Regions from separate parts of the Acetobacter tropicalis genome, predicted to be linked through region 2. Evidence: riboswitches for the same ligand, from Rfam matches in the RefSeq annotation. Region 2 holds a riboswitch; the other holds the start of a gene.

Region 1 (14,903 bases), 450 kb from region 2:
TCCTCCCAACTGGGATGTTCTGTGGTCTCTCTCCATCGAAGAAACATTTTATCTCGGTTTTCCGGCGCTCTGCCTGCTTCCTTCCATGCCGCGTCTTTTCCTGTTGGTCGCTCTGGTTCTACTTGGCCCGCTTGATCAAGCAGCTCTGCCGCACAGCAACCCTGTATGGCGCAGCAAGGCTTATCTACCGGGCTTTGGCGCCATTGCAACCGGTGTGCTGAGCGCCATGCTGTGTAGAAAACTCTCTTTCTCTCCCGTTGCAGGATGGACCGTCACACTTGCCGGAGCCTGCTTTGCTCTCCTTGAACTCTGCGCAGGGCCCGCTTTGTGGGAGATCGTTGGAAGCTGGTATGTGGTATTTCTCACTGGTGGGGTGGCGCTGATGTTGATCGGATTGACACATGTAGCGCGCAGCGGACACAGCACGGCCCCTCGCTGGGGAACAGGCTGCCTGCAAAGTTTTGGCCGCCTCAGCTACGAAATCTATCTGACCCATATGTTTGTTGTCATGCCGGCCGTTACCCTGTTTACGGCGGCAGGAGGCACAGCGGAGGGGCTGGGCCTGGCGCTCTACCCGGCCGTGGTAGGGGCCTCATGGGGATTAGGGGCGGTTGTTGCGCGGTTCTGGTCTCGTCCAGCAGCCCGATGGCTGGACCAGCGCTGGAAAAACAGCTTACAAGCCATACCGCGTAAACCACCACGCGTCTCACCGCCCTGAACAGGCACACCCCTAACGGCAGGACACCACCGGCATATGAGGGACAGGCAGCTTTTGCAGCCCGGAAAAACATGCTGGCGTGTTGAGGATGCCGACCGTTTTTCCGTTATTATTGATGCTGCTGATTATTTTGTGGCAGCCCGTCGCGCCATGCTGGAGGCCCGGCACAGTATTCTGCTGCTGGGCTGGGATTTTGACCCGCGCATAAAATTTGGCGAGCCCGAAAAAGGAGAGCCCGCCACGCTGGGTGCGTTCATTCTCTGGCTTGCAGAAAGAACCCCCACGCTGCAAATCCGGCTGCTCCGTTGGGATACGGGCGCACTCAAGTCCCTGCTATGCTGGCGCTCACTGCGCACCCTTGCCCGCTGGGCCATGCACCCCCGCATTACCTTGCGGCTGGATGGAAAACACCCGTTCTCGGGCTCGCAGCATCACAAAATTGTCGCCATTGACGACCAGCTTGCGTTCTGTGGCGGAATAGACATGACCGTAGGGCGATGGGATACCCGCGCACATCGGGATCATGACCCCCGACGCAAAAGCCCGGATGGCGCAGCGCTGAAACCCTGGCACGACGCCACCAGCATGTTTGATGGAAAAGCAGCCCGCGCCATTGGAGATCTGGCCCGTGACCGCTGGAAGACCGTAACAGGCGACTGTCTGCCCCTGCCCGCCAGCCGACATACATGCTGGCCCGAGGGGTTTACCCCCGCCTTTGAGGCCGTAAGGCTGGGCATAGCCCGCACCATTCCCAAAATGGAAGACACAGCCCCCTGCCATGAAATTGAAGGGGCCTATCTGAGCCTCATCGCCCGTGCACAGCGATTCATTTATGCTGAGAGCCAGTATTTTGCGTCCCGAAAGGTGGCGCATGCCATTGCAAAACGCCTGACGGAAAAAGACGGGCCGGAAATAGTCGTCATCAATCCACTTTCAGCCGAAGGCTGGCTGGAGCCTGTGGCCATGGATACCGCCCGCGCCAGACTGGTTGAGGCGTTGCAACGGCTGGACACGCATGGCCGCTTCCGCCTCTACCATCCGGTAACGGAGGGAGGCGCGCCCATTTACGTTCATGCCAAGGTAACTGTGGTTGATAGCGATATCCTGCGGGTTGGTTCCTCAAATTTCAACAACCGTTCCCTGCGGCTGGATACCGAATGCGATGTCCTTCTCTGCACGGATGAAGGGGACAACGCATCATCTGGCCCAAAAATTGCAGCACTGCGGAATGATCTGCTGGCCGAGCATCTGGGCGTCACCCCTGCTCAAGTGGCAGACCTGCTGGAGCAGACAGGCTCCCTGATTGAAACTATTGAGCGGCTGCGCTCCCCCGGCCGCACGCTGACCCCTTACCATGTGCCCGCTCTGTCAGGCATTGAGGAATGGCTGGCTGACAATGAAATTCTGGACCCACATGGGCCAGACGAGATTTTTGAGATGCCGGGCCGCAATAGCCTATTCAAAGGATGGGCCGCCCTGCGGAGGAAGTGCCGCCCGCGCGGCTGATTCCCCGGCGGCACGCTCGCCGGTGTCGCACTCTCGCAGCCCCAAGGGGGACAAAGGGGAAAGCCAGACAAAAAAAGCGGGACCATGCCCGCTTTTTTCGTACCGAGGCTATGAGGCCTTGGGCTTATTTTTTAGGCTGCGCAGCATCATTGGCCGGCTTGGCCGTGCTGGTCAGGACCGTGGTAATGGTGTCCCGCAGTACCATGACGCGCACGTTAGGCGCAATTTCAACTTCCACCTCGGCAGCGTCTTCACGGCTTTTCTGCACAACGCCCACTACGCCACCGGCTGTAACAATACGATCACCACGGCGCAGGGTTTTCAGCTCATTCCGCAGTTGCTTCTGCCGCTGCTGCTGCGGGCGAATCAGCAGAAAATACATGATGGCGAACACCGCCACAAACGGCAGAAAGGACATAATGCTGGACATGCCGCCGCCCCCTCCGGCCGTTTGCGCGTAAGCTGTGGAAATAAAGAAATCAGACATTATGGCGGGCCTTCCAGAAGGCTGGTTGCATCAACAGAGTGGCTGACCATAATTTTCGCTGCTCGCGCGTCAAGCGTCTGTGTGCGGAATGGCGCTTTCTTCAACGCTCATGTTGGCTTAGGTTTCCGGCCAAAGACCCCGTTGTAAGCTGTAAGGACCCCAGACTGATGGATATGACCACACCCCAGCTTTCTGTTCTGGAACGTATTGCCTCAGCGCTTGAACGCCTCTCCCCCCCGCCCCCCAGCCTTGAGGGCGTGAACAAGGCTGATGCGTTTGTGTGGCATCCGGAAGGGGGAAAGCTGCTGCCAGTGGCCCATGTGGCGCATGTGCCCGTCACCCTGCTGCAGGGCGTGGACTCCCAACGCCAGACGCTGCTGGACAATACCGAGCACTTTGCGCGTGGTCTGCCCGCCAACAACGCCATGCTGTGGGGGTCTCGCGGGATGGGCAAATCCTCACTGGTCAAGGGCGCACATGCACTGGTCAACAGTGTGGACGGCAAACCGTGCGAACCCGGCAAGGGCCGCGTGGCACTGATTGAAATTCAGCGGGAAGATCTGGCCACCCTGCCGGAGCTTCTGGCCATGCTGCGTGAAAGCTCCCGCCGGTTTATCCTGTTCTGTGATGATCTGTCCTTTGAAAAGGAAGACCGTGACTACAAAGCCCTGAAATCCGTGCTGGATGGTGGTATTGCGGGCCGCCCGGAGAATGTCCTGTTCTACGCTACCTCCAACCGCCGCCACCTGATGCCGCGTGACATGATCGAGAATGAACGCGCAACTGCCATCAACCCCTCAGAAGCCACGGAGGAGAAAGTCTCGCTCTCTGACAGGTTCGGGTTGTGGCTGGGCTTTCACGCCTGCCCGCAGGATGTGTTCCTTGACATGGTGCGCACCTATGCGAGAGAACGCGCCCTTCCCATCAGTGATGAGGATCTTGCGGCTCAGGCCAATATGTGGGCCATTACCCGCGGTGGGCGCTCCGGCCGGGTGGCGTTTCAGTTCATTGAGGATCTGACAGCCCAACTGGCGGAAGGCCGCTAGCTCCTTCTCATACTGCCTGCCCATAGTACCAAGGAACCTGCTTTATGGCCCTCCCCGTTTTTGGAGGTATTGCTGCTGAACCTGTTGATAGCGTAGCCCACATTATCCAGATTGCCCTGACACCTGTGTTCATGCTGTCGGGCATCGGAACGTTGCTGAACCTGTTCAATACGCGGCTGGCGCGCGTGTCAGACCACATAGAACAGGCCAACGCCCTGCTGACGGATGATAATGATGACATGGTCCGCAACAGGATCCTTGAGCGGCATCTGGTGCGCCTGCACCGCCGCACCCTGATGCTGGATGCCGCCATTCTGGCCGGTGGCCTTGGGGGAGCAGCCTCCTGCGGGGCGGCGTTTGTCCTGTTCATGGGCAGCGTGCGGGACTCTTCCGTGGCCAACTGGCTGGTGTTCCTGTTCGGCGCGGCGCTGGCCTGTACGGTGGGCGCGCTGGGCCTGTTTCTGGGGGACAGCCTGATTTCCTGGCACGGTCTGAAGCGTGAAGGCCCGCTGCCCCGCCCCACGCCAAAAACAGCCTAACGACGCGCTATTGCTTCCACGCCTTGCCTCTTTGTGTGATATGAGGTTGCATGCGTCGCGATACGGCAGCATCAGAGTGACGCAGCCCTGGTATTCATTTGATTGAGGCGAGATGGACCACACCGTTCAGACCGATACCCCAGCCCAAACCGAAACGCACGGCGCGGATCCCCTTAAAACGGACCTTCGGCGCATCCGGTCCAATCCGGATTTCTGGTATCCTGTTGCGTGGTCGAAGGAACTGAAGCCTGGCAAGACCATTGGCACACGGTATGCGGGCACGCCTATTGCCCTGGTCCGCCCGGATGAAGGGCCGATTTTCGCACTTGAAGATCGTTGCGCTCATCGTCAGGTACCCCTCAGCAAAGGCAAAGTAAACGGACAGTCCGTGCAATGCTGTTACCATGGCTGGGCCTATGGCCGTTCAGGCCGCTGCATTGATGTGCCTTATCTGGGCAAGGGCAAATTGCCCAACGGCGTGCGTACCTTCCCCTGCCGGGAACAGGACGGCCTGATCTTCATCTTCCCCGGTGATCCGGAAAAAGCAGACACGGTTCCGCTCGCTCCGCGTCTGGCCCGTGTGGGAGACGCTGGCTACAAGACCCGCTCCTTCGGGCGAGAAGTGAAATGCCACTACAGTTTCATGCATGAAAACCTGATGGATATGAACCACCAGTTCATGCACATGAAGCAGATGGGCCAGATGCGCCCGCGCTTTCTGGGCCAGAAACGCGAAGCCGGTCTGGTGGAAGCGCGTTATTCCTTTGCCCGCACAAGCGGCAAGCAGCCTTTGGGTGAAGCGCTGATTTTTGGCGAGCGGCGGGATTCTTCCGAGAAGTTCCAGCACCGCGATGTCATGACCATCCGCACGGAATATCCGTATCAGACCCTGCGCATCCAGACGGGCGATGAAGACCCGGTGATGGACCTGTGGATTGTCTATACCCCGCAGGATGCCGAGGAACTGACGAACCGCACGTTTGGTCTGCTCTCCGTCAAGCGGCCCAAAATGCCGGGTGTTCTGGAACTGGCATGGCCGTTCCTTGTCGCCTTCACGGAACGGATTTTTGCCGAAGACCGTGAAATTGTGGAACTGGAACAGAACGCATGGCGCGAACTGGGCGGAGACCACAATGTGGAGGTCTTCCCTGTCATCAACGCCCTGCGGGGGCTGCTGGCAGAATGTGGGGTTCCACCCGCACCCGCCAAAAATGCATGATATCGTCTCGTTGATGCTTGAGGCGCCGCCCTACCGGCTGCGCCCCCTTCTGCCAGATGATGCCACTGCCCTCCACCGCCTGGTCAATGACTGGGAGGTGGTGCGCATGCTCAGCCGCCTGCCCTTTCCCTACCCGCGTGAACTGGCGGATGACTGGATTGCCTCCACCCTTGACCAGCACCGGGCACGGGAAGGCTACCATTTTGCCATTCTGGACGCGCAGGACCGTTTTCTGGGCTGCGTGGGGCTGCGCATTGAAACCCTGCCACAGGTAGGGCGCGTTGGCGTACTGGGTTACTGGGTTGGCCGCCCCTACTGGGGGGCTGGCGTTGCCTCCAAGGCCGCAGGCCGCGTGGCGCGCTGGGCCTTTGCCAATCTGGATATCACCCGCCTGCGCGCCACTGTTGCGGAAGATAACGTGGCCTCCGCCCGCGTGCTTGCCACCGTTGGGTTCAAGCCCATTGGCACGGACAAACAGATGTTTGTGGCGCGGGGCAAGGACTACCCTGTGCAGATTTTTGAAATGACACGCGCAGACATGGATCACACCACCCACCCGAACCCGGAGCCTGCCACAGTGCGACGGCTTGTTCTGGTTTCCGCTGCGGCGCTGATTGACAAGGAAGGCCGCATTCTGCTGGCCCGCCGCCCGGAAGGGAAAAGCATGGCCGGGCTGTGGGAATTCCCCGGTGGAAAAGTGGAAGCCGGAGAAACCCCGGAAGCCGCGCTGATCCGTGAACTGGAAGAGGAACTTGGGCTGGACGTTTCACGCGCCTGCCTGGCTCCTTTCACCTTTGCCTCACACAGCTACCGTGCCTTTAATCTGCTGATGCCGCTTTATCTGTGCCGCAGATGGAGTGGCACCCCTACACCGCGTGAGGGACAGGCGCTGGCGTGGGTTGCTCCAAAAGATCTCGGTCAGTATCAGATGCCCGAAGCTGATCTGCCGTTTATTCCGCTTCTTCAGGAACTGCTGTAGCTTTTTCCGTATCCGCCAATCAGGCGGCGCAGAGTGGGTGAGAGAACATCTCTCTCTCCTCAGCTCTGCCGCACGGCGCGGAGAAGTTTTTCCAGCAAGGCTGCCGGGTCATACAGGATGCGGCAGCCGTCAGACACAACCCGATAGGTGCCCCCGTCCAGTGGAGTTGTGTCTGCCCATGAGGGCAAACCGAAGCTCAGTTCGACTTCATCCCCTTTTGCCGCAAACCAGACCCTGCGGGACCAGACCGCACCGTGACCTTCATCCTGTATCTGCTGCGGTAGGCCCATCTCTGCTGGCCATGCAACATCCCGCACCCACGCGCCATTTTCACGATAACCTTCCGGCGCGGTGGTCAGGATCATGATGTCCATATCAGACTCAGCACGTGCCGCGCCTCTGGCATAGGAGCCGACAAGAGCCACGCCCTGAACGGTGGGCTGTGTCAAAGCCCACGAGACCAGAGCCTGACATACGGCGGGCGCATCCATCTGCTTTCTCCTTGAAACGCTCATGCCATCCTCTTTTGCGGAGGCGGCTTGTAAAGGTTTTTATCAAGCCTCCCTCTCGGCACAACGCTGGTGCCGCTCTATTCCACTCTTGACGAAACACAGAGCAGTTCGCATAACCATTTCTGTCTGGTGCTTTTATTTTCCCGCGCTGGGCCCTCGTGATTTGTACGGCCGGCTTGCGGCGAGGTAAAACAGACGCGCTAAAGAGGCTTTGGGCAGGCGTGTCCTGTCCCATGGTTTCCACGGTCAGATGAGCAAGTATGACTGAAGCGGAAACACCTCATTGTCCGTGCTTCTCTTCAGGCCATCATGAGCAGGAAAGAACCGGATACCTCATTATGAGTGAAAACAAGACCCCTTCCACCTGGCGCCCCGCAACCCGCCTGCTGCACGCAGGCCTGGAACGCACGGAATTTGGTGAAACCAGTGAAGCCGTGTTCCTGACCTCCGGCTTTGTGTATGACAATGCCGAGCAGGCCGCCAAAACCTTTACGGGTGAGGTGGAGCACTATCAGTACAGCCGCTTTGCCAATCCCACCGTTACCGCGCTGGAACGCCGCCTGGCCGACCTTGAAGGCGCGGAAGCCTGTGTAGCCACCTCCACCGGCATGGGCGCGGTTTCCTCCGCTCTGCTCTCTCACGTCAAGGCTGGTGAACGGGTTGTGGCCTCCCGCGCGCTGTTTGGCTCCTGCCATTGGATTGTGGCCAACCTGCTGCCCCGTTACGGCGTGGAAACCGTGTTTGTTGATGGGGCAGACCTGAACGCATGGGCAGAAGCCCTTTCCAAACCCACCGCTGCCGTGCTGCTGGAAAGCCCATCCAACCCCATGCTGGATGTGCTGGACATCCGCGCCATTGCAGATCTGGCCCACAAGGCAGGCGCGCTGGTTGTGGTAGACAACGTATTTGCCTCCCCCATTTACCAGAAGCCGTTGGAACTGGGGGCTGATGTGGTTGTGTATTCCTGTACCAAGCACATTGATGGGCAAGGTCGCGTTCTGGGCGGTGCCGTGCTGGGCCCCAAGGAGTGGATTACCGAAACACTTCAGCCCTTCACCCGCAATACCGGCAACGCGCTATCTCCCTTCAATGCGTGGGTCATGCTCAAAGGGCTAGAAACGCTCTCTCTGCGTGTGGATGCCATGACGCGCAATGCTGCCGCCGTGGCTGATTATCTGGCGCAGGCACCGGGTATTGTCAGCGTGCGGTATCCGGGCCGCAAGGATCACCCGCAATATGAACTGGCCCAGCGCCAGATGTCTGGCGGCGGCAGCCTGGTGGCGTTTGAAGTGGCAGGCGGGCAGGAAGGCGCATTTGCGTTCATGAACGCGCTGCAACTCATCGCCATTTCCAACAATCTGGGGGATGCGCGTTCTCTGGTGACGCATCCGGCCACCACCACCCACATGAAGATCGGGCCGGAAGAACGGGCACGGCTTGGCATTTCCGATGGCGCCATCCGCTTCTCCGTCGGGCTGGAAGACAGTGCAGACCTGATTGAAGATCTGGCCCGTGGCGTAGCGGCCCTGCCCCGCAGCTAAACAGACCGAGCTTACTCGCCCTTTCTGCCGCGCCGTGGCAGAAAGGGCACAGGCGGCTTCCCTGCTGCGCGTGTTCATGATAGGGGCAAAGCACAGTTGCAGCCTGTTTTGGCACTGCCTTCCTCTTTTTTGTGCACAAGACACGCCATTCCACGCATCAGGAGCAGGAGAACCCATGTCCGACTGGTCGGCTTCACCGCCCATGTCCCATGATCCGGAAGACGCCTTGAACGAACTCTTCTCTTCAGTTCCGGCCTACGAGGCCGTAACCGAGGATGTGCGCGTCTGTGTGCAAGTGTTCTGGCTACCCGACCAGTCTGAACCTGATGAGCACATGTATTGCTGGGTGTATCGCATTCGCATTGAAAATGCAGGCTCCGCCACTGTGCAACTCACAGAACGCACCTGGCACATCACGGATGCCTCCGGCCGCACAGAATATGTGCATGGAGAAGGCGTGGTGGGTGAACAGCCCGTCATCCGTCCGCAGAACGGGTTTGATTATACCTCTGGTGTGTCCCTCACCACGGCCGGCGGATTCATGCGTGGGTCTTACCACATGCGCGACCTCAATTCAGGCCGCCGGTTTGAAATCGCCATTCCGGCCTTCAGTCTGGATAGCCCGTTTCAGATCCGGCAGATCCATTAGACCCACCCCTTCATTCCACAAGACATATGCTGGAGCTTGGCATGAGCAGCGACTCTCTGCCCGAAAACGATAACCGTCCGTCACGCACGGAAGCCGAACAGGCCGTTCGCACCCTGCTGCGCTGGGCCGGGGATGACCCCACCCGTGAAGGGCTGCATGATACCCCGTCCCGCGTGGTGCGTGCGTATGAAGAATTCTTTGAAGGGTATGAAACAGACCCTCGTTCCCTGCTGGAACGCACGTTTTCAGAAGTGGAAGGGTATGACGAGATTGTCCTGCTGCGGGACATCCGGTTTGAAAGCCACTGCGAACATCATCTGGCCCCCATTATCGGCCGTGCTCACGTAGCCTATCTGCCGCGTAGCCGCGTTGTGGGCATTTCCAAACTGGCCCGTGTGGTGGATGCCTTCGCCCGCCGCCTGCAAATTCAGGAACGGCTGACCGCCCAGATTGCCAACACCATCAACGATGTGCTGGAACCTCATGGCGTTGCGGTTATCATTGAATCCAGCCACGAATGCATGACCACGCGCGGCGTGCATCGCCCCGGTGTGTCCATGGTTACCAGCAGCATGTTGGGCGTGTTCCGCACCAATTCTGACACGCGGCGCGAACTGATGGCCATGCTCAATCGTCCCAGCGCCTGCGAATACTGAGAAACGACTGAAAGGCCTGCCTGATCTGTCTGGCAGGCCTTTTCTTCCTTAAGGCAGGGGCTTTTTAAGCCCAAAAAGGGCCACATCGGCCCCTCGCCTGTTTTTTCCCGAGACAAGTTCCACGGTCAAAGTAGCCCGTCTCCTCTTTTCCAAGGGACGCCGCCGCCTTGGCACCAGTTTGCGTTTTCTTGAAACGCCGTTGCCCTGTCAGAAGGAAATCCTTCCTCACGCCTGCCATAACCTGTTTAGACAAACGTGTGGAACACCGGGCCGGGCAGGTATATCTGCCTCAGCCAGCCCTCCTGATCAGTCGGGAGCTTTTTCGGTCACGTGATAGGTAATGGCCACGCGATCATCATGATGCGGGTAGCGCACTTCCGGCACAATCGTCACACCGATATTCTTCTTCACATACAGGGCCTGCACGGCTTTTTCATCACTCAGCACTTCTGCTGGCGTAACTGTCTGGCCCGGCTGGATGTGGAGCGCTTTGTGCAGAGCCGCACCAGAAATATGCAAGTTGCCGGTAAAGTCCGCACTTTCCAGCTTGAGCGGACGAGCAGGCTCGGCAGCAGCGCCTGTTTCCTCAACCGTCCACTCTACAATCACGTCCTTGCCGTTGATCTTGAGGTTCTGGTGGAATTTTCCGCCCACATTTTCCTGCTGGTAGACTTTCATCACATCCTGCAATCCCTCGGTAATGCGGGATTGGGAAATGGTGTCTCCAACATGAAAGGGCACTGCCGCCATCAGACGGTTTGAGGGAATGCGCTGGTTGCCCTCAATGGTCAGTTGCTTCAGCACCAAGGGCGTATTGACGGGCGGTAACGCGGTAGCTTCCTTGCCCTGCGGCGTCTGGGATGGTGCATCAGACGGCGGAACGGAGGTTGGCGTTTGCGCCCATGCCGGAACGGCTGCCCCCAAAAGAGCAAACCCGATTACGGCACAGGGTACGGCGTTACGCATTAAAACTGGCTCCATCCTGTTAAAAACACGCGTCATGATGCACAACAGGATGGGGATGCCAATGCACTAAATAGAGACTGACGCTCCCAAAACCGTGAGGAACTGGGCCAGCCAGGCGGGGTGCGCAGGCCATGCGGGCGCTGTCACCAGTTCGCCATCGGTGACGGCATCCGTTACCGGAATATCGGCATAGGTCGCGCCCGCCAGTTCTACTTCCGGGCGGCACGCCGGATAGGCAGAAACCTTGCGCCCCTTGATGATATCCGCTGCGGCCAGAAGCTGCGCGCCATGGCAGATGGCTGCCAGAGGCCGATCAGCAAAGGCTTTCACAATCTCAATCACGCGAGCATTCATGCGCAAATGCTCCGGCGCACGGCCACCGGGGATAATCAGCCCAATGTAATCATCGGTATCAATATCCTCAAACGTGGCGTTGAGCGTAAAATTATGCCCGCGCTTTTCGCTGTAAGTCTGCGCGCCCTCAAAATCATGAATGGCGGTTATCACATTGTCCCCTGCCTTTTTGCCGGGGCTGACCACATCCACCTTGTAACCCAGCATCAGGAGCGCCTGATACGGCACCATGATTTCATAATCTTCAACATAGTCGCCTGCCAGCATCAGCAGTTTTACGTCATCATCAGCCATGGTGGTCTCCTTCGCTCAGGTGTTCCCGCAGGCGGGGCATCAGTTCCACAAAGTTGCAGGGACGGTGCCGGCTATCAAGCTGAAACACCAAAATATCGTCCCATCCGTCCTTCACAGCACCCGTGGAACCGGGCAGCGCAAACAGGTAGGTGCCGTTCGCCACACCCGCCAGCGCGCGTGACTGGATTGTGGACGTGCCAATTTTCCTGTAGGATAGCATCCTGAAAAGTTCGCCAAAGCCTTCAATGCGCTTTTCAAGGACGTCCTCAAACGCTTCGGGCGTCACATCCCGGCCGGTCACACCTGTACCGCCGTTGGTTATGACAACATCAACCAGAGGATCGTTTATCCAGTTTCTAAGCTGTTCTGTAATCTGTTGCACATCATCCCGCACAATCGTGCGGTCCGCTAGCACATGGCCTGCGGCCTCAATACGAGAGACCAACGCCTGGCCAGATGTATCCGTCTCCAGTGTGCGTGAATCCGATACGGTCATCACTGCAATACGCACCGGCAGAAACGGGCGGGTTGTATCAATCTTGCTCATAAGAGTGGGGTCATTCCCTTTATTTCTGATGCAGCAACGCATCACTCGTCAAAAAAAGCAGACCAGCGCCCTAAATTCACCGTTAAACACGTTCATTGGGAACCAAACCATGTAAAAATGTTTTAATCCGAACACCGCCCCAACCAAAAACGAAAACTTTCTTCGGCAAAGTTTCTTTATCCACGAGAAAAAATCAACACATCATGGCACTCTCTTCTCCTGGCCTGTCTTCCTTTTGCGCGCTTTCCCTTACCTGTCTGCTTGTTTCGGCCTTTTCCAGTCAGGCTCATGCCCAGATCCTTACGGGCGGCAACAGTTCAGTCGGGCTCTGGCCCAGTCTGGAAGCCAATAATGAAGCCAGCCCTGTTGAAGATCCCGGTCCACTGTTTTCCGCTCCCTATGGCCACAACCATTTCTTTGGGGACTGGTGGGGCGCGCAGCCTTGGCTGCTGGACCACGGCATCCATATTCTGGCTGACGTGCATGAAGAACTGGCTGGCAACTTCAAGGGGGGCCGCAAGCAGGGGGTCACCAACGCCGGGCAGGTTGGGGTGGAACTGGATGTTGACTGGGGCAAGCTGACCAACACCAAGTTTATGGACGGGTTCTGGACCCACATGATGGTGGTGAACGGCCACGGGCGGAACCTGAGCACGGATTACATTGGTGATTCCATTGGCGGTGTGCAGCAGATCTACGGTGCGCGTGGGAACGTGGTGGCGCATCTTGTCTATCTGTATGGGGAGCACTCCTTCCTGAATAATCATCTGGACATCAGTGCAGGCTGGATTCCGGTTGGCAGCTTTTTTGCCGCCTCCCCCCTCTACTGTATGTATATGAACGTGGCGGTGTGCGGTAACCCCGCCCCTAATAAATACACGGAAGGCAACCGGGACTGGCCCTCCGGCAACCTGGGTGCTGTTGCTCGTGTCATGCCTACAAATGACACTTATATTATGGCTGGTTTGTTTGCCGTTTCTCCCCATGCCTTCAACGGTGGTATTTCCGGTTGGGCATGGGCACAGGACGGCTTGGGCAAATTTTCAACCCCGGTTGAAATCGGCTGGATGCCGTCCTTCGGCAAGGACAAGCTGGTAGGCCATTACAAGGCCGGGTACAGCTACGATAACTCCAAATACAAGGATCTGTATGAGGACGTGAACGGCAACCCATGGGTGCTAACCGGCCAGCCTGCCCGTTACCATGCAGGCCGTGCCAGCGCCTGGGTGCATGCAGACCAGATGCTTGTACGCAACGGAGAAGGCCCCACCAACGGCCTGATCGCCATGGCTGGCTATATGTGGACGGACGGCAAAACCACCGCCATGTCCCACCATATCTGGACCGGCATGCTGGAAACCGGAAAGCCATGGGGCCGCCCGCTGGACAGCATTGGCGTTATGTATCAGTGGCTGAACATGAGCCGCACGGTGGCCTTGCAGCAGGAAGCCTCCATTTTTGGTGGCCAGCCCTTCCAGTCCAACCAGTGGGGGCAGGTATGGGGCGTGCAGTCGCACGAAAACATTTACGAATTCTTCTATAACGCCCATGTGGCCAACGGGCTGACCCTTCAGCCGGACTTCCAGTATATCAACCGCCCCGGCGGCACCACCACCTTCCATGATGCCGCCGTTATGGCGCTTCAGTTCAACGTGGTTCTGTAAACTCCGCCAAGGGTTGCAGGGTTAACGCCCTGCCACCCAGCGTTGCAAAGGTTTCTGCCCGGCAGGTCAGCACCAGAATCTGGAAGCGTGTGGCGGCATCAGCCAGCACATCAAACACGCGCTCCAGCCGCAGGGAATCAGAAAAGCTCAGGGCATCATCCAGCACCAGAATGCTGCTGCCCTGCCGCGCATGCAGCAGTTCTGCAAAGCCCAACCGCACCAGAACGGAAATCTGCTCCTGCGTGCCATCCGAGAGCTTGTTGAACTCCTCCGCCTGCCGACGTGTAAGCGCCTCCACCCCGAAACTTGTATCAAACGCCACGCTGGCACCCGGAAAAACGGCCGAAAAAGCTGGCTGAATGGTGCGCCGTAACGGGGCCAGATAGCGTTCGGTCTGGGTTCGCTCTGCCTGCCCCAGCGTGTTTTGCAGCAGCACAAGTGCTGCCCGCTCCCGTTCACAGCCCTCGCGTTCAAGGCGCAGGCGCTCTACCGCACGGCGGGCCTCGGCTATCTGCTCATCCACCCCTTCGCCTTCTGCCAGACGGACGCGGGTTTCCCGCCCGCGAATATCTTCCCGCAACCGGGTGATGGCGGTCCGAGCCGTATCCAGAGCCTGTTCGCGCCGTCTGATACCGCTTTCCACCACGGAAAGAGGTTGTTCCTCCTGCCGAGCCTGCGCCAGTTGTTCCACGCGGGCCTGTGCGGTGGCCTGCGCACGCTGCGCCTCCTCAGCCCGTTGGGCAAGAGCCTCATCTGCTTCCCGCGCCACGCTCACGGCCTGCTCACGCTGAAGATGCTCCAGCGCCTGCGTTAGCGCGCGCAACGCGGCGTCCGCTTTGTCCTGTTCAGCCTGAAGCACGGCACAGGCGGCCTGCTCATCCCGTTCGGCGTGACGAGCATTCTCGGCCTCGCGCGCGGCCTGGTCTTCGGCCTCAGCCGCCTGATCAGGCGTCAGGAGCGTATCAGCACCACACGGCGGCACGCCGTCAGCGTCGACTGTAGCCCCCTCTCCCTCGGCAATATTTTCCTTACGGGCCAGCGCCAGATCAGCATCCTTTTGCATGATCGTCTTGCGCAACGCCGCAAGCGCCTGGCCGCCGTTATCGCGTGCCAGATCGGTGCCGTCTGGCAATGTCGCCCTGTAGGCAGCACGCGCTTCCACCAGACGAACTTCCGCCTGTCGATGCTCCTCAAAACGGTGCTCGGCCTCCACAACATTCTGGCAG
Region 2 (14,903 bases):
AGGGTGCCCTTGGGTGCTGCGGAGCATGAGGGAAGTTGCCCTATCAGGAAAGGCAGGCTGGTGCATGGCTGTATGTACGGTTTCTGCATCCGTCAGCCCGCCTTGCAGAATCCTGTTGCCAGTTTTTTATCACGGGCGTATAGCGCAAAATAAGAACAAAAATAGAACATATATCGTTCTTCAAGAGGCTCCCATGTCCGAAACCCAACATATCGTGTTTCAGCCTTATTTATGGAAAAATCATACGCTCCAGCCCGGCACTCCCATCGCCTGCCGTAGTGTGGAAGACGGTCAGCGCCGCATGGACAAGGCCCGCGCCGGGCTGCTCAGTCTGGATGGCGCGGTGCTGGTCCGTATGGCGGTGGATGAAGATTTGGGTGACTATGGAGAACCCGAATATCTTGCCACCATGGGCGATATTCCCGGCATGGAAGATGATATGGCCGCCTGAGCGGCATGTTTGCTTCCGCACTGCCTGCGTTGGCGGTGCGGAAAGCTCCCGATGGTTCAGAACTGGTGGCGCAGGGTAAACATGCCGGAGAACGGCGCACCATAATAGGCCTGATCCCAGTAGAGGGAGGTCAGATATTTGTGGTTGGTAATGTTGTTCAGCGTGCCCGTCATTTGCCAGTGCTTGCCCAGATCATAATGCACCATCAGGTCCACCAGTGCGTAACTATGCTGGCGGGTAATAATCTCCCGGCCAGTGGTTGTTGAGGTCACGCCCTGATCACGCCAGATCCGGCCCTGCCATGTCACGTTGGCCCCTACCCGCAAATGTGGCACATACGGCACCTGCCATGTCAGCGCGGCGTGTAGGGTCTGGCGTGGTACATAGGTGCGTACGGGGTTGCCGTCCTGATCATAGATTTTCATGAGCGACCCGCCCGCCATGATCTGGAGGTTGCGGGTAATCTGGCCGGAGATATCAAACTCCGCTCCGGCAGATTGCGCATTGATGGGCTTATAATAGCTCTGCCCGTCAAAGAAGTAGCCAGCAGCATCCGCCAGATGGTTCTGGTGAACATGAAACCCGGTGAGGGAGACATTCAGCCGGTTGTCAAACCATGCGGCTTTTACTCCACCTTCCAGATTATCCCCGTTCACCGGCCCCAGAATCCGGCGGTTCTCATCCAGTTCAGACTGCGGATTGAAGATTTTCGAATAGCTGATGTAAAATGTGTAGTGTTTCAGGAAATCATACGTAAACCCGGCAAAAGGGGAGGGGCGTGTTGCGGAATAATTGCTGGGCACCCCGTAACTGTAACCCGTGCTTTCAGCATGGGTCAGGTTGGCCCCGCCAAACAGATGCGCATTGCGGAACGGGTTGAGTCGTAACACGCCATACAGGCTCTCACGCGTCTGGTTAAAACTGGCGGTTTCATCATACGCGGTAAAAGGCGGCTGGGGGTAATTGCCATTCCATCCTTCCAGCGGGGGCAGGGCCGTCCCCACATCCGCCGAGTAGTTGGACAACTGGCGCGACCGTGCAGACGCCGCATTCACCCCAAACACAAGCTGGTGCGTGCGCCCCCCTATATTGAAGGAGCCTGTGGCGGAAAGATCCCCAATCCATTGGCTTTCTGATCCCGTATAGCGGGAGGGATAGCTATACAGGCCCAGTCCGGTTTCCCGGTCAGGTGTGCCGTAAGTGTAAAACAGGTTGCCATCTGTTTGCATGACCCGGTGGAAGGCATACAACCGCACTTTCCAGTGAGACCCGATCTGGCGGCTGATATCCGCAAACATCTGCGAATCCCGGTTGTTCATGTAAGACCATTTTGCCGCCGAGGACGTCGAGCGGCTGTAATGCGTGGGCGATCCATCCGTATAATACAAAGGCAGCGCGCCCCACATGGAACTGTTGGGGTTGTTCTGCTGCCACACATAGCCCAGCCGTACAGTGGTATATTGGTCCAGATCGCCTTCAACCGTGCCATACACAACGGTTTTTTCCTGAGAGTAACGTTTGAGGTAGGACTCTCCATTCTCATACACCGCAACCAGCCGCCCGCGCAGGCGGCCGGATGCAATAGGGGAGCCGGAAATATCCCCCACCACGCGGCGCTTGGCCCATGATCCCACGGTGCCTTCCACACTGGCCTGAAAATCCCGCGTGGCGCGCTTGCGGGTGTAATCCACCGTTGCGGAGGGATTACCGGTAGAGGACAGCAGGCCATTGGCCCCGCGTAGCACGGTCACGTTGTCATAGATCGCAGTATCAATCGCGCCGGTCTGCGTCCCTTGGGAAAAAGGCAGCCCAATGCCGTCATACTGATAATTGGAAACATCAAACCCACGGGCGGAGATATAGGTGCGGTCCGTTTCCACACGCTGCACGGTTATACCCGTGGCGTGGCCCAGGGCGTCATTGACATTCTGGAGTGTGAAATCATTCAGAAAACGGCGTGTCAGCACCGTTACGGATTGCGGCGTCTCACGCAGTGTCAGCGGCAGGCGGGTGGCAACCGTAGTGGCCTGCACTGTCAGCGAGCCTGTCTGTTCGGACGGGATCAGCGAGCGCTTGCCCAATACATCCACATGCTCCTGCGTTTCCGTTTTCTTTTTTGTGCTGGCTTTGTTTTTCGCCTCGGCAGAGGGACTGTGTTTGCTGGCAGGTCTTTCCATACCGTCCTGCGCACGGGCAGGCATTCCAGCAGCAAAGGGCACAATCATCAACGTGGAAACCAGCAGAACCGCGCGCATTCTTATCCTCATTCGTGAGAGGCTGCTGAACCCCCCGCTCTGCTGGTGGGTGCAGGGGCTTTCAAAACAGCGTCTTGTGTGCGGGCGGCACCGTAGTGAGATAAGGTTAATACTGCAACTGATTCGCAATAACTTTATGGAGGGGACTCTCTCAACCAGAAAGAACAGGGGCCTCGGCAAAACCCCTGTTCAACATTTCAGAAAAAGGTAAGTGTTTCAGAACACCTGCCGCAGGCGAATGGTGCGGTTATCAGCAGTTTCCAGTACCAGCGTCGTGCCATCCACATGCCAGCGGGTCACAGCCTGTTTGAGGTCATTGAAGCTGCGGGAGAGTGCACCGCCCGGGCCCATACATGCCATCATGGTGCTGATCCCGCCTGCTTTTGAGGCTTCCACCCGGCCTTTGGGGCCGAATGTCAGGCCACCAACATAGCGGTTGCACCCATCAGAACCGGAAACCTTGCCCGTTGCATTCACGTCCAGCGTAGGGGCTACCAACGGCGGCTCATGGTCATGGTTCGGCTGGTCCGTTGTGCGGTCTGCTTCGGTAGGGGCATGATTGCTGGCGGCAAGAGGCTTGCCGTTCAGGGTTGTGACAACCCAGCGTGTGTCATTCAGGCTGGCCGGACCTTGTGAATCCCCGCCACAGCCCTGCAATGTGCGGCCCTGTAGCGTTACGCGCACCTTCTCCGTAAAGCGCTGGTTGCTCATGCTGTCCGTGCAGGTGCCCGGTGTCATCACCGCTTTCAGATCCTGGGCTTCATAAATCCGTTCGCCAGAGTCCGTGTGTGCATGCGTCACCGCCCGCACCAGTTCCGGGCTGCCCGGCTGTTGCAGCGTAAGCGTATTCTGCGCCAGCGTCAGATGCCAGAACGGCTCATTGCCAGAGGCCTGATATACGGCACCCGCCGCGTGGGATGACGCCACCGGCTTTGCCTCCTGCGTGGCGCACCCCACCAGGAACCCGGATGCACACAAAGCAGCCCCCGCCACCCCCATGACTCTGATGGAGCGTACGCCGCGCTCCTTCGCGCCACCAGCCCCTCGCCGCACCACGCCCTGTCTGCCAGAAGAAAGCCTGAAAGCCCGCATGATCTCAGTCCTGTCTCGTGTCTGTTCCATCAAACAAGTGTGCCGCAGAACCCGCCCGCTGTTAAGGAAGAGTTTTCTGCCCAACCCTCCAAATGAAAACAGGCCCCGTTCCAAGGAACAGGGCCTGCATGTCGTCTTCTGATCTAACAAGAGATGAGGTTTGATTAAGCATTTCTATTAAGGGACGACCATAAGCTGTTGATGTTGGGTCGTTTAACAAGAGGGAACTGGTTAATTTTTTTTTAGGATATAGTTAACAGAATCGGTTTGCTTTTTAGAAACAAAAGATGTTAGGCAAATTCTGTCCACCCTGTAGCAGGGCTATAGCCTGATCTCGAATCTAGGAAATTAAACAATGGCCTACGTACCGACCGTCACTCTTTATAATTCAGATACTCCTTTTGTAGATCCAGTAACTCTTAGTGCCACAGATGGTACAATCGAAATTGATAGCACTTATAATAACTACCAAATATCTGGAGGTACCTACGGGGCGAATGTAAACATTGACTCTGGTGTTACCCTAGCTATTGGAGGTCAGAGTTCCAATGTATGGAATATTGGATCTGCTGCTCAAGGTTATGGCACTAACGTTAATGTAAGTGGTACTATTACTTTTACGAGTAACGTCAATTTAAGTGGTGGATCTTCTATTAATGTTGAGGACGGTGGTGTTGTTACTCTTGGTCCGCTAAATATGGCGGCTGGAGCATCTGTCGTTGTCAATAATGGCGGTCACTTGATTTTAAATGGCGTAGGAACAACCACCACAGGTATATCCTTCGGCACGGAAGGCGGCACTATTGAAGTCGCTTCTGGTGTGTCTCTTTCTATCCTGTCCAAAATTACAGGCATCAAAGTGGGTGATACAATCATTATTGATGGTGTTACAAGTAACGGCATCAGTGAAACGGATGATGGCGTTTACACCCTGACGCAGAATGGTACGGAACTTCAGGCCACAGGCCGTTTCCAGCCGGTTCTGGCTAACGGTGTAGAAGGCTTTACCGTTTACACGGATGCCAACGGAAACACCATCCTGACGGCAGTAGACTACTCCAACATCTGCTTCCTTGCTGGCAGCATGGTTCGCACCCCAGAAGGCGATGTTGCGGTAGAAAACCTGCGTAGCGGTGACCATGTTGTTGCTCTGGTCAATGGGCAGAATGTCACGCGTGAAGTGGTCTGGACGGGGGTTGCACACGCCAAGATCAAGGCGGACATGCCTGACGATATGGCTGGCTATCCAGTCCGTATTCTCAAGAACGCGTTCGCTGAAGGTGTTCCCTACAAAGACATGCTGATCACGGCGGAACATTGCCTGTTCATTGATGGCAAGATGGTTCCGGCCCGTATGCTGGTCAATGGTTCGTCCATTTTCTATGATCGCTCCATCACGGATTATGACTATTACCACGTTGAAACGGCCGAGCATTCTGTGCTGACGGTTGATGGGATGCTGACTGAAAGCTACCTGGACACCGGCAACCGTGCTGCTTTCGTTTCCAACGGAAATGTTGTGTCTCTGGGCCGTGCCAAAAGCTGGGCAGAAGATGCCGCAGCCCCGCTGGCCGTCAGCCGTGATGCTGTAGAACCCATTTTTGCAGCTCTCGCCCAGCGTGCATCTTCCATTGAAGGTCGTCGGGAAGAAACCCAGACCTACACAATGACCACGGATCATGATCTGCACTTGATCACCAACACGGGCGCAATCATCCGCTCCGTGCGTGAAAAGGCAGGCCGCGTTTCCTTCATGCTGCCTACCGGTGTGAACAGCGTGCGTCTGGTGTCCCGCTCCAACCGCCCCAGCGATGTGATCGGCCCGTTTGTGGATGATCGTCGTCACCTTGGCGTGCTGGTCGGGGAAGTGAGCGTTGTGAATGCGGATGTCACCCACAACGTGACAGCACACACGGACACGGAAAACCTTTCCGGTTGGTATCCTCTGGAAGGTGCTGACTACCGCTGGACCAATGGCAACGCAGAACTGCCGCTGGGCAAGGCTGTTAACGGAATGGGCATGCTGAGCATCCAGATTGTGGCTGCTGGCCCCTATTTCTCTGAACAGAAAATCGAAGGTCAGTCTGCTCTTCAGGCCTGAACTGTCAAAGATCGTTTCTTCCCTCATCACGGGGGGAGAAAGTGACAAAAAAGCCCTCAGGAACCTGTGTCCTGAGGGCTTTTTTCTGGCTTCGCTCCAGCCTCACCCCATCAGCATCTCGGCCCGCACCACCTGTACGCCTTCGGCGCGCAGCTTGGCTGTCACGTCATCCGGTGGCGTTACGGCGCTGGCGCAGGCATCGGCCACCACGCAGGTTTCAAACCCCAACGCCATGCCGTCCCGTGCCGTGTGGCTTACACACACATCGTATGCTAGTCCGCACACAAAAATGCGGGTTATGCTGCGTTCCTGTAAAAACCCTTTCAGGCCCGTGGGGTTCTGGCCAGCGTTGTCGGCAAAGGCGGAATAGCTGTCCACATCCTGCGCCATGCCTTTGCGGAATATCGCCGTAAGGGGCTCTGGCCGCAGCAGGGCAGCCAGTTCCGCGCCCTCCGTGCCCTGCACACAATGCACCGGCCACGGTCCGTTCTGGGCCGGGAAGGAGCAATGATCCTGCGGGTGCCAGTCCTGCGTGGCCACCACGGCCTGAAAGGGCAGGGCGGCCAGCCGGTTCACTACTGGAATAATCCGGTCTCCATTGGCTACGGGCAAGCGGCCGGAGGGCAGAAAATCGTTTTGCAGATCAACAATAATCAGCGCGTCCTGCGGGCCTGCACGCATGGTTCGGTTCCTTGGTTAATGCTGTGACACCTCCGCAGGCTACCCGCCCTTGGCCCCAAGGGAAAGATCACGCAGGGCCGGGCGGAAACGCGGCCATGTTCGGGCTTATGTTGCTGTTTTGCCCCCTGTGGTGTTTATGGAACACACAACATACCAGAGCAGGAAAGACACACGCAGGACCATGAAGATTCAGGGCTACAATTTCTTCTGTGACATGCCCGAGGATATGCAGTATCTGCGCCGGGAAAGCCCCGATGAACGCTTCATTGAAGAAAACATGATCTTCATCCTGCCTGACAGGTTAAGAAAATTCCGGAAAAACCTGTGGCATGTTCGCAAGAACGCCGGGGCAACGCACGTCTATATCCCGCTCTTTCGCGTCAAGACCCTCCTGGCCAGCGAGGCCGCAGCCGGTGCGGTGCCAGAAGGGTATGAAGGCCCGTTTGATGTGTTCCCCTTCTACGCGCATACTTCCAAACGCCGCAGCCGCTCGCTGGATTACTATCTGCTGTTCATCTTTCGGGATAAAACGTCCTTCGTGAAGTGCAAGCTTCTGCTGAACGCTACTGGCGCAGTCTAGAGCGCGCGTTTCAGGCAAACGGGCAAGAAGGGCTCACCCCTTCCATCAGTCCTGCCGCCAGTGGCAGGGCCGGTCCGCGATGCGAGGCGCTGCCTGATTGCAGCCATATGGGGGCTGGCTCCATGCTGCCTGTGGCAACGTGAATGCAAGTCCGGCTTCCGCTCCGCAAAGTGGCTGTTGCGGGCCGCCCGCGCTTCTGCTACTGCACCGCCCAGACATCAAGAGTCAGGCCTGTCGCCTGACACCAACCTGCTCCCGGCAAGGTGGTGCCTTCACAAACGTGAAGGGATGTGGCCAGACCGGCAAAAACGGGCATAGTCACACACTCATCTCCTCGCTACCGGAGCCGCACGTCAGAAAGGACCATGAGTGTGAGCCAGCAATTTGCAAGTGACAACTACGCCGGAATCTGCCCGGAAGCGTGGCAGGCCATGCAACAGGCCAACGAGGGCTCTCTCACCGCCTATGGCGAGGATGAGTGGACAACCCGCGCCGCCAACGCCTTCCGCACCCTGTTTGAAACAGATTGCGAGGTCTTTTTCGCCTTCAACGGCACCGCTGCAAATTCGCTGGCGCTGGCCGCGTTGTGTCAGTCTTATAACAGCGTAATCTGTTCTTCTTTCGCCCATGTGGAAACGGATGAATGTGGCGCGCCGGAGTTCTTCTCCAACGGCTCCAAGCTGCTGGTCGCCCGCACGGAAAACGCCAAACTCACCCCGCAGGATGTGCGCACGCTTGCCACCTGCCGGACAGATATCCACTACCCCAAGCCGCGCGCCGTCACCATTACCCAGCCCACGGAAACGGGCGAACTCTACACGATAGAGGAAATTAGCGCCCTTTCCGCCACCTGCCGGGAACTGGGCCTGCGCCTGCACATGGATGGCTCCCGCTTCGCCAATGCCTGCGCCGCCCTTGGTTGCACCCCGGCCGACATGACATGGAAAGCAGGCGTGGATGTGCTGTGTTTTGGCGGCACAAAGAACGGCATGGCCGTGGGTGAGGCCATTCTGTTCTTTGACCATGCTTTGGCCGAAGGGTTTGATTACCGCTGCAAGCAGGCCGGGCAACTGGCCTCCAAAATGCGCTTCCTGTCTGCGCCGTGGGTTGGCCTGCTGGAAAGCGGAGCATGGCTGCGTAATGGTGCGTATGGCAATAGCTGCGCGCTCCGTCTGGCCCATGCCGTGCGTGACGTTCCGGGGCTGGAACTGATGTTTCCGGTGCAGTCCAATGCCGTTTTCCTGCGTGCGCCGGAAAAGGTGTTCATCGCCCTGCAGGAACGCGGCTGGCGCTTCTATACCTTTATTGGCGGCGGCGCGCGTTTCATGTTCGCGTGGGATGCAGACCCCGCCCGTGTGGATGAACTGGCGGCTGATCTTGCTGCCTGTAGTGTATGATCTCAGAGCATTTACTCGCCATCCAGGCGTTTTCCATGTCGGCCCTGCCGCGCCTGGATATTGTGGCTACCGGCGTGTTTGCCATCTCCGGCGCATTGCAGGCAGCCCATGCCCGGCAGAACCTCGTCACCTTCGCATTCTTTGCGGCGGTTACAGGCGTGGGTGGTGGCACGGTGCGAGACCTGCTGATAGGCGCACCTGTTTTCTGGATGCACGCTTCCACTCCACTGGCGGTCTGTTTGCTCATGGCCATGCTGGTGTGGTTCACGCCAGCCCGCCTCTGGCCCCGTCACGCCATAGACTGGTTTGATGGTATGGGCCTTGCCGCCTATGCCGTTTATGGGGCAGCCAAGGCACAGGCTTACGGCATCCCTTGGGTGCCTGCCGCCATTATGGGCGTGGTCACCGCCTGCATGGGCGGCATCTTCCGCGATGTCCTGGCCAATGTGCCTTCTATCGTCATTCGGCCCGAACTATACGTAACGGCGGCGGCTCTTTCCGCTGGCAGCTATGTGGGGCTGACCGCCTGCGGCCTGCCCATGGTGGCCGCCACAGGCATCTCCTTCGCCGCAGGTTTCCTCCTGCGTGGCGCGGCCATCCGCCACGGCCTGAATCTGCCGACTTACCGGCGGTAGAAAACCGGTCAGTAAGCTCCGCTCACATCACTTTTTGCAAGCGTGCGGCGGCCGGGTTCACGGCCGCACGCAGTGCGTCTTGCACCGCCTGTTCGGAAAACTGGTCCCGCACAAACTGCCGCCCAGCCTTGGAGGCCGTTTTGTAGAAAGCCTCCTGCTCGTGCGCAGCCACAATAAGCGCAGCCAGCGTTTTTGCATCCTGCCCGATCAGGTTTTGCAAAGTCTGAGGCAGGAACAGACCTTCTGCCGCTACAGGCGTCATGACACAGGGTAGGCCCGAAGCCAGACTGTCCAGAACCTTCCCTTTTATACCAGCACCAAAGCGCAGCGGCGCCACACTCAGGCGAGCGCCATCAAATACGCGGGTTAGATCCGGTACATGGCCCACCACGTCCACGTTACGTCCCGCCAGAACCCGTATCGTGTCGGGCATTTCAGCACCAGCCAACACGCAGCGGATATGAGGAGCTGTAGCCCATACATGGGGCATAATTTCGGTTACCAGCCACCGTGCTGCGTCAATATTGGGGGCATGGCCATAATTGCCTACAAAGATAACTCCCTGCCGGCGCGCATAGGCTGGCACACGGGGGCGGGCAGTTACAGCCCAAGGTACCACATGGACAGGCATATGGGGCAGCATATCGGCCAGCAGCGCCGCTTCCTCCGGTGAGTGGCTGATCACGGCGTCCACCTGCCGCATGGCGCTGTATTCTGTGTCTTTCATACGCCGGGCCTGTGCCAGCAGTTCCGGGCGGCACTGTACCTGTGCCTGCCGTGCCAGCCTGACAAAATGCAGATCGGCCACACTGTAAAGGACGCGTCCCCGTTTCTGGAATTGGCGTACCAAGCCAGTATAGCGTGCAGCGGTTTCCACCCGATGCAGATAAATAACGTCAAAGCTATCAGCCTGCCTGCGTAGCACATCTTCCACAGAGGAATAGAAAGGTGCGGTCATAACCTGCACGTGTGGCAACGTTTTCAAAGTGCTGGTCCCTTCCAGCATCTGGTCTGCGGCCACAAAGCTGATCTCATACCCCAGAGCAGCACAGGCCCGTATGTGGGAGAGTACTGCGCAGGAGCCCGCATCCCGTCCTGCGTCAGGCAGTCGCGTATCAATAACCAGCATACGCTTGCGGCGAGTGGGGGCAGGGGTTGCCGCCCGCCGTTGCCGTGCTGCAGAAATACGGTGCGCTGCCATACCGCTCTGGTGTGCGGCGCGTGCGCTTTTCAGGCGCTCGGCCTGCGCCAGTAGAAAGTGGAGCACATCGTCCTGCTGTGGTTGCCCTGCGGCGGCGGCCACAGCCTCTTCCACCGCTTTTTCCACTGTGTGGTCAAACGCAGTGGCCGCAGGCAGCACATGGGGTTTGCCCAGTAATGCGCCATCCTGTTCCCGCCGTATTTCAATCACATGCTGCGTGAAAGGGGAAAGACTGGCAGGCAGAAGCACGTTGAACCCGCACCGCTCCGTGGGGCAGGCCCCAGCCCGTTTAACATCCGGGCGCAGACCATTTGCCACAAGGGTCGTCAAAAGCTGGCCATTATCCAGAATCTGCAACGCGACAGGTTCATCCGTTTTTTCAGGATTATAAGCCCACCCGGCGATGTTTTCATGACTGACACAGTCCACAAACCCGTTCAGCGGCCCGCTGGGCTGCACGGGAATAACGGTATGCACGGGGCTGTGCGCGGCCATATCCATTATCCAGGGGCTGTGCCCGATAGCAGCGTTATCGTCCGTGCGGCGCACTTCCAGCACATGCCGCACAAAGGGGCTTAACCCTCCGGGAATATCAAAACTGAACCCGCAGTTATCGCCTACATCCGGACGCGCCTGATCGGCCACCGCTTCTCCCAGCACTCTGCCGTTATCCAGAATGCGCAGGCGTACCGGCGTCCGGCTATTGGGCATACGGGCCCACCCGCGCAGATGTGTGCGGGTGGCAACGTCCAGATAGCCTTCCAGAGGTCCCGTCGCAGGGGGAGTCTGCGTCTCCTGTGTGTTCAGGCGGCGGCGAATGATCTCCAGCGTCTGGCCTTCTTCCACACGGGGCGCGCAATATGTGGCGGGGGTTGGCAGAGCATCCGGATAAAGCCGGGCATAGTCAGCCGCATTGTGGAACATCCCGCGCGAACCATCATCTACAAAGGTCTCGGATTCCACACCATTTGCCAAAATGATGTCGTGCTTTTCCAGTTCAATATGGAAATAGGCCACTTCATCCATGGCCTCTGCCTGCACAATGGATGTTCCGTTTACCAGATGCACTGCCGGCACCAGAACCTCATCCAGATACATGGCATGCAGCGGAGAAACAGCCAGATCCTGCCGGGGCAGCGCATGGCCGTGCGCATCGCATCCCAATGCGCCAGCCTTGAACACCACAGGCAGCACATCTCGGTTCCCCGTAGCAAACTGCCCGGAATAGGCGCGCCGCCCAATCCAGCGGATGGGTTGGTACCCATTGAAACGGGTTTTGACCAAATCTCCAATTTTCAGAGCTTCAACCCCAACCTCTCCGGCATCAGTCTCAATAAGCGTGCCACGACAGTAACAGGGTGTTCCTTCTTCAAGGATGTATTGCTGGTTGCCGGAATCCCCATAAGTCTCCAGTTTGAAAGAAGAACCATGTCCTTTGATTTTCAGAAGGCTTACAGCATTGGTAACGTAGTTGGTGCTGTAAAGGACACCATCCTCTATGCTTACCTGGGCTTCATCCATAGGGAGGGTGAGGATAGCCCCTTCGTCAATCGTAACATTTTCAAAATCAGCGTCCCCAAGCCCCAATGTGGTGCCTGAGGTAATTTCAGTATTTTTGATGATGCTGCCACCTCCAACGTCTAGAGACGCGTTCACGAGCGTCAGATCAGAGGCACTGGCATTTTGCATTTCGAGGGATGCATTGGAAAAGGTTTGCGAAGAGACACTTGCTCCAGATGTCAGATCTTCTAGTGCTCCGTTTTCAAATATGTCTCCGGTGGTGGTGGTCCCACTGCCGCCAAGATAGAGGCTTGCTCCAGACAAATAGGTGTTGGCGGAAATAACGGCGTTCGGGTCATCGTCTATATTGGCCAGAGCGTGGCTGCCTATAAACGTATTATGGTCTATTTCTCCAGAGACGGAACGGTTCAACTCCATCCCCGCATCTGTGAACGTGTCGTGACGAACAATAGTTGGAACCGCACCAGAAGAGGTAAAAACACTGGGCTGCTCTACATAAAGGTTAGCCCCGGAGAGAAAGGTGTCATTGGTGGTGGTGCCACCCCATATTGTCTCGGTCGTCCCGTTGGAGAAGGCATTGCTGCTCGTTATGCCGCCATCAACCCCGATCTGTGTGCCGGATGAGAAAACACTGTTTTCAATTTTTCCGCCCATTCCCGCAGAAAGCTGCGTGCCGGATGCTCCAGCATCCAACGTGAGGACCGTGCCGGATTCAATCACCAGAGACGAGGCTGATCCACCACTGGCAACGTGAATGTTCATCAGAACGTCAGAAGCACTATGGCTGGTGTCTGTGGTTGCTGCTGTCAGAACGCCACTGGCAAGGCGCCCGCCCGATAAAATATCAACTTCCGTCTGATCCTCGCCAGACGCTGTGTATTTTATACTCGACAGCGTCCCGTAATTCTGGATCTCCGTAGCGCTGGTCAAGGTTAAAGAGTTGATGACCGTATCGGGCGTAATCAGAAGTTCAAGAATGTCATCATCAGGGTTGGGCAGATCAGACAGATCAACAGTTTGAATGGGGGCACTGCCTGACATGAAGCCCATCTGCTCAATCACGTCATTATCGGTGGTGACCAGATACCCAGCGCTGCTGCCGGTAACATTGCTGGCCGAGGCACCGGGTTCGGCAAAAAAGAAGGCTCCGCTTTCAACTGTTGCGTTCTGTACGGTGTTTCCTGAATCAACAAGGAGCACCCCGCCGGACTGTACAACAACGCTGGATGCTACGGCCCCTTTGTCCGCAAGTTCCATATAACCGCCGCCCCTGACGGTCGTGTTGTTTACAATGGCATTGTAGTCGGTGAAGAAGTTGCCGCCGGAAAGAACGGTCGTGTCGTAAGCTGTGGCCGTTGGGGCAAAAGCGCTCTCATCATTCCCGATCTCGGCTGAGCCTCCGCTGGAAATTACCAGTGCAGACGTCGTGCCGCTTCCATCAACCCATACGGTTCCTTCATTGCCGACTGTGGCGCTGATACTCACGCCGCCGGAATAAATCTCCTGATCTCCATCATTTACCTGCGTGCGCAGGCTGCTGCCGTAAACATCCTCTTCCCCGCCTGTGTCTTCATCATCTGCTGTATGGCGCAGGGAAGGATCAAGCTGGGTATCAATGGCAGTGCCACCTGCCTGAACCGTTAAAATCTGATCATCATTGATAATCAGACCAGAAGAAGACTGGGCAGAGGCAATAATGAGAGAGGAGGAAGTGCTGTCAGACATGAGGATTCCAGAGCAGGCGACATCAGATGATCTGGAATTAATGAACTATTTGTATAGATTTGGTAACCTATAGTCGTCAAAAAAACGCATGACAGTCTCATTGCCATGCGTTTTTTGCGCAGCATGGGCGTTAGGCCCTTGAGATCGTTATACTGAACCGAGGGGGAGAGGACCTCTTTTGTGTCCCCTCCCGTCGCTACGGTTTTTCAGCGTGGCGCGGTGCCAGGCGTGGTTTCCGGGGCCAGAGGCGGCTGCTTCTGCACATCCACCTTGGGGAAGCGCACCTTGCCCAGTGCCGCTGCGGTGGTGGGCAGGGCCGTCTTGCCCGCAGCAACACCGTTTTCACGGAGCAGGAACGCCAGAATATCCGCGTTGTCCTCAGCCGAGAGCGCACCGGGGGAGGACAGGGGCATCGCGCCGGACATATAGGTGAACAGGTCACTCAGTGGCCCGTCAGACCAGTTGGCCACAAACCGGCCTTTCAGTGGCGGCGCATCAAACGCACCACCCAGCGCCGGGCCATGGCAGACCGCGCAGGCTTCCTTGTAGGTTTCCGCCCCCCGGTCCGCCTGTTCGGCTGTATAGCTGGCAGCAGGCAGACCTGCGGACGAGCTGGATTTAACCCGCGCACCATGCGGGGCAGCCTGTGCGCAACCCATGTTCATGGTCCCGGCTGCCAGTGCGGTAAGGCCCAACACCCCAAATAGGGCAGGGCGCATCTTTTCCATCATGCGCATCAGACGTGCTCCTTACCCATGCGCGCGAACAGATCCTCAAATATCCCGATCGCCTTTTCCGCCTCAGAGCGGTCAGCATGTTCAAAACTGTTGCCTACGCCCACCATTTCTCCAAGCGTATGGCTGAAATCCAGCGCCTGCACCATTACCCCATCGGTTTTGGAAAGCAGGGCCGCTCCTTTATACTCCACGCCATACAGGGCATCAGCCTGCGGCGGTAGCCAGGTGGTCTGCCCCCGCACGGGAATAAGGGTCTTGTCCTGCCACCAATCATGCGCCGCATAGCCGGGGCAGTTGATAATCACGTTCTCAGGCAGGCTCTTCAGGTCTCCGGGGTTATGGAACTCACGGATCACAATCTTCCCGCCAGCCTGATAGAATTCAGACAAAAGCAGATGCCCATAGGCCCCAAAATTGAACATCATCATGTTCGCCCGGCGCGCATGCGCTACGGGAAAAGGGTTGTCCTTCGGGTCAATCTCCTCAGGGTTGGGAATAATATCGCGGATCAGATCGCCATAATCCGC

What was found. Region 2 has a riboswitch for S-adenosylmethionine ahead of QWU00_RS04990 (threonine aldolase family protein). Riboswitches for the same ligand answer to the same signal wherever they lie in the genome.
Region 1: linked by a shared signal. The riboswitch ahead of metZ (O-succinylhomoserine sulfhydrylase) and the one ahead of QWU00_RS04990 (threonine aldolase family protein) in region 2 are both predicted to bind S-adenosylmethionine.

What each region holds. Positions count from the first base shown of each region.
Region 1 is NZ_JAUYUW010000001.1:648,233-663,135, forward strand. Features, by position in the region: gene QWU00_RS02885 (acyltransferase family protein) at 1-718, shown strand, start outside; gene QWU00_RS02890 (phospholipase D-like domain-containing protein) at 755-2,224, shown strand; gene yajC (preprotein translocase subunit YajC) at 2,349-2,714, opposite strand; gene QWU00_RS02900 (ATP-binding protein) at 2,885-3,757, shown strand; gene QWU00_RS02905 (DUF2721 domain-containing protein) at 3,802-4,296, shown strand; gene QWU00_RS02910 (aromatic ring-hydroxylating oxygenase subunit alpha) at 4,409-5,515, shown strand; gene mutT (8-oxo-dGTP diphosphatase MutT) at 5,508-6,494, shown strand; gene QWU00_RS02920 (nucleotidyltransferase domain-containing protein) at 6,554-7,009, opposite strand; SAM riboswitch at 7,152-7,231, shown strand; gene metZ (O-succinylhomoserine sulfhydrylase) at 7,345-8,547, shown strand; gene apaG (Co2+/Mg2+ efflux protein ApaG) at 8,723-9,196, shown strand; gene folE (GTP cyclohydrolase I FolE) at 9,238-9,852, shown strand; gene QWU00_RS02940 (POTRA domain-containing protein) at 10,159-10,818, opposite strand; gene QWU00_RS02945 (DJ-1/PfpI family protein) at 10,885-11,466, opposite strand; gene moaB (molybdenum cofactor biosynthesis protein B) at 11,459-12,013, opposite strand; gene QWU00_RS02955 (carbohydrate porin) at 12,217-13,677, shown strand; gene QWU00_RS02960 (AAA family ATPase) at 13,661-14,903, opposite strand, start outside.
Region 2 is NZ_JAUYUW010000001.1:1,101,369-1,116,271, reverse strand. Features, by position in the region: gene QWU00_RS05020 (hypothetical protein) at 194-451, shown strand; gene QWU00_RS05015 (TonB-dependent siderophore receptor) at 508-2,706, opposite strand; gene QWU00_RS05010 (META domain-containing protein) at 2,923-3,798, opposite strand; gene QWU00_RS05005 (Hint domain-containing protein) at 4,154-5,899, shown strand; gene QWU00_RS05000 (nicotinamidase) at 6,002-6,580, opposite strand; gene QWU00_RS04995 (hypothetical protein) at 6,762-7,160, shown strand; SAM-I-IV-variant riboswitch at 7,371-7,480, shown strand; gene QWU00_RS04990 (threonine aldolase family protein) at 7,526-8,557, shown strand; gene QWU00_RS04985 (trimeric intracellular cation channel family protein) at 8,593-9,192, shown strand; gene QWU00_RS04980 (Hint domain-containing protein) at 9,215-13,639, opposite strand; gene QWU00_RS04975 (c-type cytochrome) at 13,846-14,376, opposite strand; gene QWU00_RS04970 (FAD-dependent oxidoreductase) at 14,376-14,903, opposite strand, start outside.